Myxosarcina sp. GI1: one gene and its partner. The protein of the gene in region 1 interacts with the protein of each later gene in a pairwise test. Links are inferred from orthologs where the notes say so. Each region holds a gene or a part of one and is shown on either strand. Other genes may lie near its edges.

Region 1 (4,750 bases):
TGTTAAAGATTAGTTGAGTTTATCCTTAGTAAGTTAAAAGATAAAATTTTTATCTTTTAGAATAAATGGAGTAATAAGTAAATGTACTAGGGGAAAATATACTCATGGAAACTAGCAAGTTTAGTCAGGCAGCGTTATTATCGACGCGAGAGCTAGAAATCGTAGAACTAGTGGTTGCTGGCTTGAGTAATCAGAAAATTGCCGTTCGCTTAGATATTAGTAAAAGAACCGTTGACAACCACATCAGCAATATTTTAAAAAAAACCAATACCGATAACCGCGTAGAGTTAGTAAGGTGGGCTTTGCAATGGGGTAAAGTATGTATCGATGATGTTAACTGCTGTAATTTACCCGAAGACAGCAAACCCCAGGATTACAATGAAATGGTATTGTAAATTCAAAAGCAGATTGGGAAAATATCTGGCGATCGCAGTTACTTTTGCCCTTGCTAGCTGTAGCGAATCTGGTTATGTTACTCCTCCCACTCAAATTTTGAATGCCACTTTAAATACTACTGCCGCTGAAGGACACCCTCGTTTTTCCTATGATGGTCGTTACCTAGTATTTACTAGCGATCGCAGCAGTCAACGCCGAGTCTTGCTTTACGATCGCCAGCGCAATCGTTTACTCTCATTAGCAGGATTGAATCAATCGGGTAGTATGCAGTCCCAAGCCGATATTAGTGCTGATGGTCGCTATATTGTCTACGTATCGGAACAGTTAGGCAAACCAGATATCTTTGTTTACGATCGTCTCGCTCTCAATACTAAAAACATTACCAAAAATTTTGTCGGTGAAGTTCGCAACCCTACCATTAGCGGTAATGGTCGTTTCGTAGCTTTTGAGGGCGAGCATTCGGGACAGTGGGATATTCAAATTTACGACCGCGGCTTGAGTCAAGGTTTATCCTTACCTTCTAATTCTCCTGCTACTGAAAGTAATTCGCCACCAGAGTAAAAAATCGAGTATTTTCAATGCCAACCATAATTCTTAAAGACATTACAGAAACTCAAAAATTCGGTTGCTTATTGGGTAAAACGTTACCTCCTGACAGTACGATTTTATTGTCAGGAGAGCTAGGTGCTGGTAAAACTACATTAATTCAAGGAATAGCTAAAGGATTAAATATAAAAGAGGCAGTTGTCAGTCCGACTTTTACTTTAATTAACGAATATTTAGATGGACGTTTGCCACTCTATCATCTCGATTTATACCGTTTATCACCGAATCAAACTACGGCTCTTCATCCTGAAATGTACTGGGAAGGTATAGAAGTCGCTCCTGGAATTACCGCTATTGAATGGCGGCAGCGTTTATCTTATGAGCCGCCTAACTATTTAGATTTAAAATTGAGTTTTGTTGCTAATTCTACGTCTACTCGAAAAATAACTTGGCAAACAATTGGAAAAAAATTAGATTTCGATTTTGAGAACAACTTTGCCAGAGATGATCGAGCTTAACTTGAGACAAGATTGGAAAAGTTAAAAGTTAAAAGTTAAAAGTTAAAAGGTAAAAATCAAAGTAAGTTTTTAGGAGTGCGATTCAAACCACGCGCCTAAAATTAGGCTACTAACAAGTTGCGTACTAGCGACAGTATACTATTAAATTGAAAGTTTGAATTAGGCTTTAACTCTTCTGCGCGCGCTCGAGCCGATCGCCTTCTGACTTTTGCTTTCACACAAGCTTTGAGTACTTTATGTAAACAAAATTTTGTATAAAATCCAAAGCTCAGGTCAAAAAGTTCAAGCACAAAACTTTTGACTTTTGACTTAATATTTTTGACTTTGAGCGAAGCAAGATTGGTTTTTTCTTAGTCTATACCTAGCTTATTACCGCGCTTAAACTGCATATATGCAGCAAAAAATAACCCTGCTAGAGTAATAAAAATTAAACCTAGAACAATACCTAATAGTAAAGGTTCTATCACTGTTTGGCTCTCCTCAATAAATTGTTTATTTTAATATATCTTATGTTGGCAGTCTTATTTTAAGCAATGAGTGCGATCGCCATACTTAGTAGACTTATCTGAAGTGTGCGGTTATAACCTAGTTGGGTATAAAGAGCGCGACTATTACAATTTTATTAACTAAATCTGTAAAACTTAAGCTATTTTGTAAAATAAAGTAAATATAAGCAAACCTCTTTTAACATTACCGCTCTGTGGATAACCAGTTAGTCCAAGCTCCTAGTTGGCTCAACCGCTCGATTGTTGTTCTGGCGATCGCAGTGCTAATTGCCGGTATAAGTATTTTAGGAGTCTATTGGCATAAAATTTCCGATCCTTACATCCAAGAAGTCTTGGCTTTAAAAGGAAATGTCGAACGAGGTTACAAAATATTTCAAATCAACTGTGCGGGATGTCACGACATCAGAGCCAATAATAGTGTGGGACCTTGTTTGATAAATGTTTCCAAGCGTAGATCTAAAATTGGCACTATTGAACAGGTAATTAGCGGGCGCACGCCTCCGATGCCTAAGTTTCAACCGACGACTCAAGAAATGTCAGATTTACTTGAGTTTCTACAACATCTATAAATGACGCTCTTTTGGCATACAGATTGGTATAAGCTGTGGCAAAGTATGTCGAATGCAAATTTATGAATAAAAATCTTCAACTACCGCAAAAAATTATGTTGCTGGGTTCTGGCGAGCTTGGTAAAGAATTTGTTATTGCTGCCCAACGTTTGGGAAACTATACGATAGCTGTAGATAGCTATGCCAACGCTCCAGCAATGCAGGTAGCCGATGTAGCAGAAGTAATTTCCATGCTGGACGGCAACGATTTAGATAGAATCGTTAGCAAGTATCAGCCCGATTTTATCGTTCCCGAAATAGAAGCAATTAGAACTGAGAAATTAATTGAGTTCGAGCAACGGGGTATAAGCGTTATTCCTACGGCAGCAGCAACCAACTATACGATGAATCGCGATCGTATTAGAGAATTGGCAGCAAAAAAATTGGGGATTCGTACCGCTAAATACGCTTATGCCACAAACCTAGAAGAATTACAAGCGGTAAGTAATAAAATTGGCTTTCCCAATGTAATTAAGCCCGTAATGTCTTCTTCGGGAAAAGGACAGTCAATTGTCAATAGTGTTGAGGAATTAGAAACTGCCTGGAATTATGCGATCGCAGGTGCCAGAGGCGATACGCCCAAAATAATTATTGAAGAATTTATCGACTTTGAAGTTGAAATTACTTTATTAACTATCAAACAGTGGCATCAACCGACTACCTTTTGCCCTCCTATCGGACACCGACAAGAGCGAGGCGACTATCAAGAATCTTGGCAGCCAGCCAGTTTGTCTTTAGGACAACTACAGCAGGCAGAACAAATTGCGGTAAAAGTTACCGATGCTTTGGGAGGTGCGGGCATCTTTGGAGTAGAGTTTTTTGTAACCAAAGATGAAGTTATTTTTTCGGAACTTTCTCCACGTCCTCACGACACGGGAATGGTGACATTAATCTCGCAAAATTTAAATGAATTTGAACTGCACCTGCGGGCTATTCTCGGTTTGCCCATTCCCCAAATAGAAGTATTTTCTCCTGCTGCCAGTGCGGTAATTTTGGCAACAGAGCATTTAGATAGAGTAGTTTATGCTAACGTTGCCGAAGCATTGACCATTCCCGATACAGAAATTAGACTATTTGGCAAGCCTGATTCTCGTCCCAACCGTCGTATGGGAGTAGCCCTAGCAAAAGCTAAAACAATTGAAGCAGCTAGACAAAAAGCGACCTCCGCAGCTAGTAAAGTAGTTGTTAATTAATAGTAGTAAGACGATTGGGTTCGACAAAATTTTTTCACCGTGTTATTTAAAAAATGCCCATATTCGTCAAGATTGAAAAGGGGATCGTTGATAAACATACTTTCGATCTACACGTTCCCGCTCATAAAGATTACGTTCGACAACTAATTGCTAAAGGTCACAAAGCTAAAACTGGTTACTGGAAAGAGTTTGGTGGCGGAATGCTGATTTTTGAGGCAGCTTGTATGTCAGAAGCTAAAGCTATAGTAGAGCGCGATCCTTTAATTAAAAATGCCTGTGTCGATTACGAACTGCACGAATGGTGCATTGTGATTGAGTAGGCTTAGTAGGTAAAAACTGAATTGCTATTTTTTCTTTGCAAAGACTGTAAAAAAAGTTATCATGATAAATCGTGAGTTTTTAAGATAGCCATGAATGCCGAAGCGATAATTCGCTCAATTGAAGCGGAACATCTAAAACCAAAACTGCCTGTACTTCACGTTGGCGATAGTGTAGAAGTAGGCGTGAGAATTACCGAAGGTAACAAACAGCGGGTGCAACCTTATCGGGGTACCATAATTGCCATGCGCAATGGCGGTATCAACGAAACGATTACCGTACGCCGTATTTTTCAGGGTGTAGGGGTAGAAAGAGTATTTCTAGTCCACTCGCCAATAGTAGCCCATATTAAAGTAGAGCGTCGCGGTAAAGTGCGTCGTGCAAAACTTTATTATTTACGCGATCGCGTCGGTAAGGCTACTCGAATCAAACAGCGTTTCGACCGTCCAATAGAGAAAGATACTACAGCCAAAACTAAAACCAAAAGCAAAAAATCTCGCAAAAACAAAGAAAAAACTAGCTAATTTACGAAAAAATACTTTGGTACAGTATAATTAGGTCTAGCTGACTTTGTGGTCGGTAGAACATAAACAAATGCGTCCTTAGTTCAGTTGGTAGAACGTCGGTCTCCAAAACCGGATGTCGAGGGTTCAAGTCCTTCAGGG
Region 2 (4,089 bases), on another replicon or contig:
GGCAGACAGCCTTCAGAGCAAGAATTAGCAGACAAACTCGATCTAGACATTAAGAAGTTGAGATCTATTCGTCAGGCTGCTAAGAGAACTAAATCTAGAAGCCTTAACATTGTAATTGACGACCAAAAAACCGAGTTAGAACAACTTTTATCTTCAGACTCGCCATTACCAACAGATATACTTGCAGAAACCGAACTAAGAGATAGAATTGATAATTTATTAAATAGTTTGTCTCCCAAACAGAGAGACGTAATTGCTCTCCGCTTTGGACTCAGTGATGGCAAGCCAATGACCTACGAACAAATAGGCAATCATTGTGGTATCAGTAGAGAAAGAGTACGCCAAATTAAAAACAAAGCCCTAAAACTGCTTAGAAAGAAAGCACTCGATCTTAGAGAAGCAGTATAGATTATCTTAGAAGGTTGTTTTGGAGCTTAGCATAGTCCTCAAAAAATTAACAAACTTTAAGTTTAATGCAACCAAATTTGCTCTTTGTGTTCTAAAAATATTCTTTATAGGCGAAGGTAATAGGAAAATATTTCTATTACCTTTAATTTTATCTAAGCTGGCATACAAAAATAACCTTCGGCTTAACTCTGTGCTTCACTTTACTTTCGCTTTTAGCTTAGAAAAAGTACCAGCGAAACAGGAGTTAGTGAAACTATTTAGTATTTAGTGCTTCGTACTTATATTATTTTGTTTGGTTTACTATGCACGAAAACTGCTGTAATTTTAACCACCATAAGCAGAAAGTGTGAGATTTTTAATCTCTTGAGTCTCATCATAGATGGTTAACGTGTGTGGTTTACAACGCATAGTTTCTACTTTTACAACTCTCGCTCCTTCTCCTGTTATATCCTCGATATAACCTGCTTGAGCGGTATGAGCTTCATCCACAGTCAAAAAAGGTCCGAAGTAATAAGTACACTGTGGCTCGTCGGAAATAATTTTTACCCAATGCGCTAAGCCAATGCTGTTTAGTAATGTTGTTAACATCTCTTTCATTTGGTTATCCTCTATTTTTACTAAATTAAATTAATTTTTATAAAGGGTTTATTCTTTTTTATCTAAATTATTTTATTTTTACCAACTTTATTTTTTATTTATATCTTCCAATTGACTTAGTTTTAAATTAAATAATGTTTTTCTTGGGATCGCTCTGTCGTTGCCGTAATATTTCGTAGAGTGCGATCGCTGTAGCTACCGAAGCATTAAGGCTAGGTGTCGTACCCACTAAAGGAATTGCTGCCAATTCATCGCAATAGCGTTGAGTTAGAGAACTGATGCCTTTACCTTCCGAGCCTACTACCAATGCTACTGCACCGCTAAAATTAATAGTGTGTAATAATTTACTACTTTCTGCTATGGTGCCATAAACCCAAAAGCCAGCTTCTTTTAGTTGCGCGATCGCCTGATTCAAATTCACCACTCTTGCAATTGGTAAATGCTCTGTAGCACCTGCTGCCGCTTTCATTACAGTAGAGGTTATTCCTACCGCTCTTCTTTGAGGAATAATCAATCCTCCTACTCCCATAGCTTCTGCCGTACGAATAATTGCTCCTAAATTGTGGGGATCTTCAATGCCATCGGCAATAACAATCGTCGGCTCGCTTTGTAATTTGGCTTTGTCAATTAACTTATCTAATTCCCAATAAGCATAAGGAGCAATTTGGGCGATAACGCCCTGGTGATTGACTCCAGAACTTAAAATATTAAGGCGATAATTATCCACTTCATCTATTATTGCCCCTTTGGCTTTAGCTTCGGACAATAAAGACGCAAATTTAGAACTGGTTCGTAACTTATGCGTAATCCAAATTTTACTAATAGCGCGATCGCTTGCTAAAACAGCCAAAACGCTATGGCGACCGTAAACTAAGTCAGTAGCCAAAGAAACATTTGCCTCTGATTCTGTATTCTCTGCCAAATCTCGATTGGATAGGAGCGGGCGAGGTCTGGAGCTATTTCCTTGAGACGATAAGCCTGTAGCATGGCTTTGCTTGCGTTGTGAGTGACGTTTCATTAATATTTAGCTTATTTTCGGTATCGATTTTAATTTAGCTAATAATTCTTGCAAGCGTTGAAAATCTGTTAAATAAAGATAGCCGATTAAAGTTTCAAAACTAGTTGCCTGTTGATATACCTTTAATGTCAAACGTTTGGGCTTTACACGACAGGCATTTCTTCCGCGACGTAAAATATCCTTTTCTAAAGCGGTTAAATATGGTTCGAGAATTTCTAATTTAGCTGCCTGAGCTTCGGCTTTTACCTGTCGAATAACCAAATTATGATAGTCTGCCATGCGTTTTGGAGGCATTAACAGGAAGGTACGAACATACAACTCGTAAACGGCATCGCCAATATATGCCAAAGCTAATGGTGACAGCCGTTCGATTTGGACAAATCGCTTTTCGGCTGTCAAATTAGCCATGTTGTTTATGTTTGCCCAAGCTCTAACCGAGTCAAATGGCATTTTATGATAATCGGAGTCTGGTAAATTCACACCCAAACAGGACGTTATTTTTTGAGATTTTCTAGTGCGATATCTACTGAAGGCTGTAGAGAGAGAAATTTCTCTAATCGAACTAACTTGACAGTCTGAGTCACGCGAGGATTGGTGACAACTTGCAAGCTACCTCCTCCAGTTTGAGCTTGTTTTACTAGCTGCACTAAAGCTCCCAAACCAGAGCTATCAATAAAATCAATTTGAGACAAAACCAAGACCACGTCTTTTGGTCCTTCATCTATACAGTTACCGATTACCTTACGAAATGCTGGTTCGGAAAAAGCATCGAGCAATCCAGTAAGACGAAAGATTTGATAATTTTTACTGACTTCGCGAGTGCCTCTCAAGCTCACAGTCAGGTTTAGCTGTTCTGGAATAATTTCCTCCTCAACTTTTCCTAGATTTCGATCTTGAAGTATACTCCATCTTTCAGATAACGAGGGCAACTTCAATCGCATTAATGCTCAAGTATAGATCATTTTAAACTCAGACGGTATGAGTCGCCAGACGCAAACGTACATTAGTCGGCTAAAAACAATTAGTTTCGTCTCAATTGTTATCCATCTTAACTTTAGATTGAAACAAATACTGCTTAATAGAAATATACATCTTATGAATTTATTGTCTCAAGTAAGCAAAAATAAAAAAGAAATTTCTTACTCCAAACTCTTTCTAAGGAATATTTATTTTAGCGATCGATGTCTGAATTTTGGTCAAATCTTTTATCCTCTAAATTTTTTTGCCAGTTAAATCAAGTAAAATCTAAAATTTGGCAGTTTGCGATTTTATTTATTGCTACGATCTTACTGCTTGGTTGGCTCGTACCTGCATTTTCCCAACAGCCAGTTACCGTTAGTATTCTAATGCGAGCCGATGAAGGCGCACAGTGGCAGCCACTAGTAGAAAAATTTCAGCAGCAGCATCCTCAGATTAAAATTAAAGTTTTTGCTGCTCCCAGCGATAGCAATCAAGTCGAAGATTTATACACTTCTACATTTTTGCTTGGCGAATCCGTATACGATTTAGTCTATATGGATATTATCTGGACTCCCAAGTTTGCTGCTGCTGGCTGGCTAGAAGATTTATCGGGACGTTTATCGGCTGATGAACTCAATGAGTTTTTAGAAGGCGATGTCAATGGCGGAATGTATCAGGGTAAGCTGTATCGCGTTCCGTTTCGTTCCGATGGAGGAATGCTCTACTACCGCACCGATTTTTTACAACAGGCTGGATATGAGCCACCAGAAACCTTTACCGATTTGATCGAAATTTCTCAAGATTTACAGCAGCAGGGTTTGGCAGATTGGGGTTATGTCTGGCAGGGCAAGCAGTATGAAGGATTGTCGGCAATGTTTGTCGAAATACTTGAAGGTAGTGGCGGTTTTTGGATCGATCCCGATACCTCAGAAGTTGGATTAGATCGATCGGAAGCAATTGAAGCAGTAGAATTTTTACGCACTACCATCGATAAGAGAATTTCTCCTCCTGGGGTTACTACCTACGCCGAAGAAGAAACTCGCCGTCTGTTTGAAAATGGTAAAACTGTATTTTTACGTAACTGGCCCTACGTTTACAGTCTAGCT

Evidence for each region. The genes of interacting proteins can lie anywhere in the genome.
Region 2: the proteins of tsaE (region 1) and rlmB interact in binary tests that used the Escherichia coli proteins (3 or more experiments, as listed by UniProt). The link is inferred for Myxosarcina sp. GI1 from one-to-one orthologs.

The regions. Positions count from the first base shown.
Region 1 is NZ_JRFE01000026.1:183,702-188,451, forward strand. Bases 1-2,717 are described here. They hold tsaE (tRNA (adenosine(37)-N6)-threonylcarbamoyltransferase complex ATPase subunit type 1 TsaE), read left to right. Parts: upstream 1-974; coding sequence 975-1,460; downstream 1,461-2,717. Other genes in these bases: KV40_RS21100 (response regulator transcription factor), read left to right, coding at 105-395; KV40_RS21105 (PD40 domain-containing protein), read left to right, coding at 379-957; petG (cytochrome b6-f complex subunit V), read right to left, coding at 1,811-1,927; KV40_RS21120 (cytochrome c), read left to right, coding at 2,161-2,535; purT (formate-dependent phosphoribosylglycinamide formyltransferase), read left to right, coding at 2,598-2,717. In the rest of the region: more of purT, read left to right, coding at 2,718-3,767; KV40_RS21130 (YciI family protein), read left to right, coding at 3,821-4,087; rplS (50S ribosomal protein L19), read left to right, coding at 4,178-4,609. UniProt on the Escherichia coli protein: Required for the formation of a threonylcarbamoyl group on adenosine at position 37 (t(6)A37) in tRNAs that read codons beginning with adenine.
Region 2 is NZ_JRFE01000017.1:254,281-258,369, reverse strand. Bases 79-2,955 are described here. They hold rlmB (23S rRNA (guanosine(2251)-2'-O)-methyltransferase RlmB), read right to left. Parts: upstream 2,024-2,955; coding sequence 1,133-2,023; downstream 79-1,132. Other genes in these bases: KV40_RS14005 (STAS domain-containing protein), read right to left, coding at 2,518-2,859; KV40_RS14010 (Mini-ribonuclease 3), read right to left, coding at 2,030-2,431; KV40_RS14020 (DUF1816 domain-containing protein), read right to left, coding at 733-1,005; KV40_RS14030 (sigma-70 family RNA polymerase sigma factor), read left to right, coding at 79-408. Also shown: more of KV40_RS14030, read left to right, coding at 1-78; KV40_RS14000 (ABC transporter substrate-binding protein), read left to right, coding at 3,205-4,089. UniProt on the Escherichia coli protein: Specifically methylates the ribose of guanosine 2251 in 23S rRNA.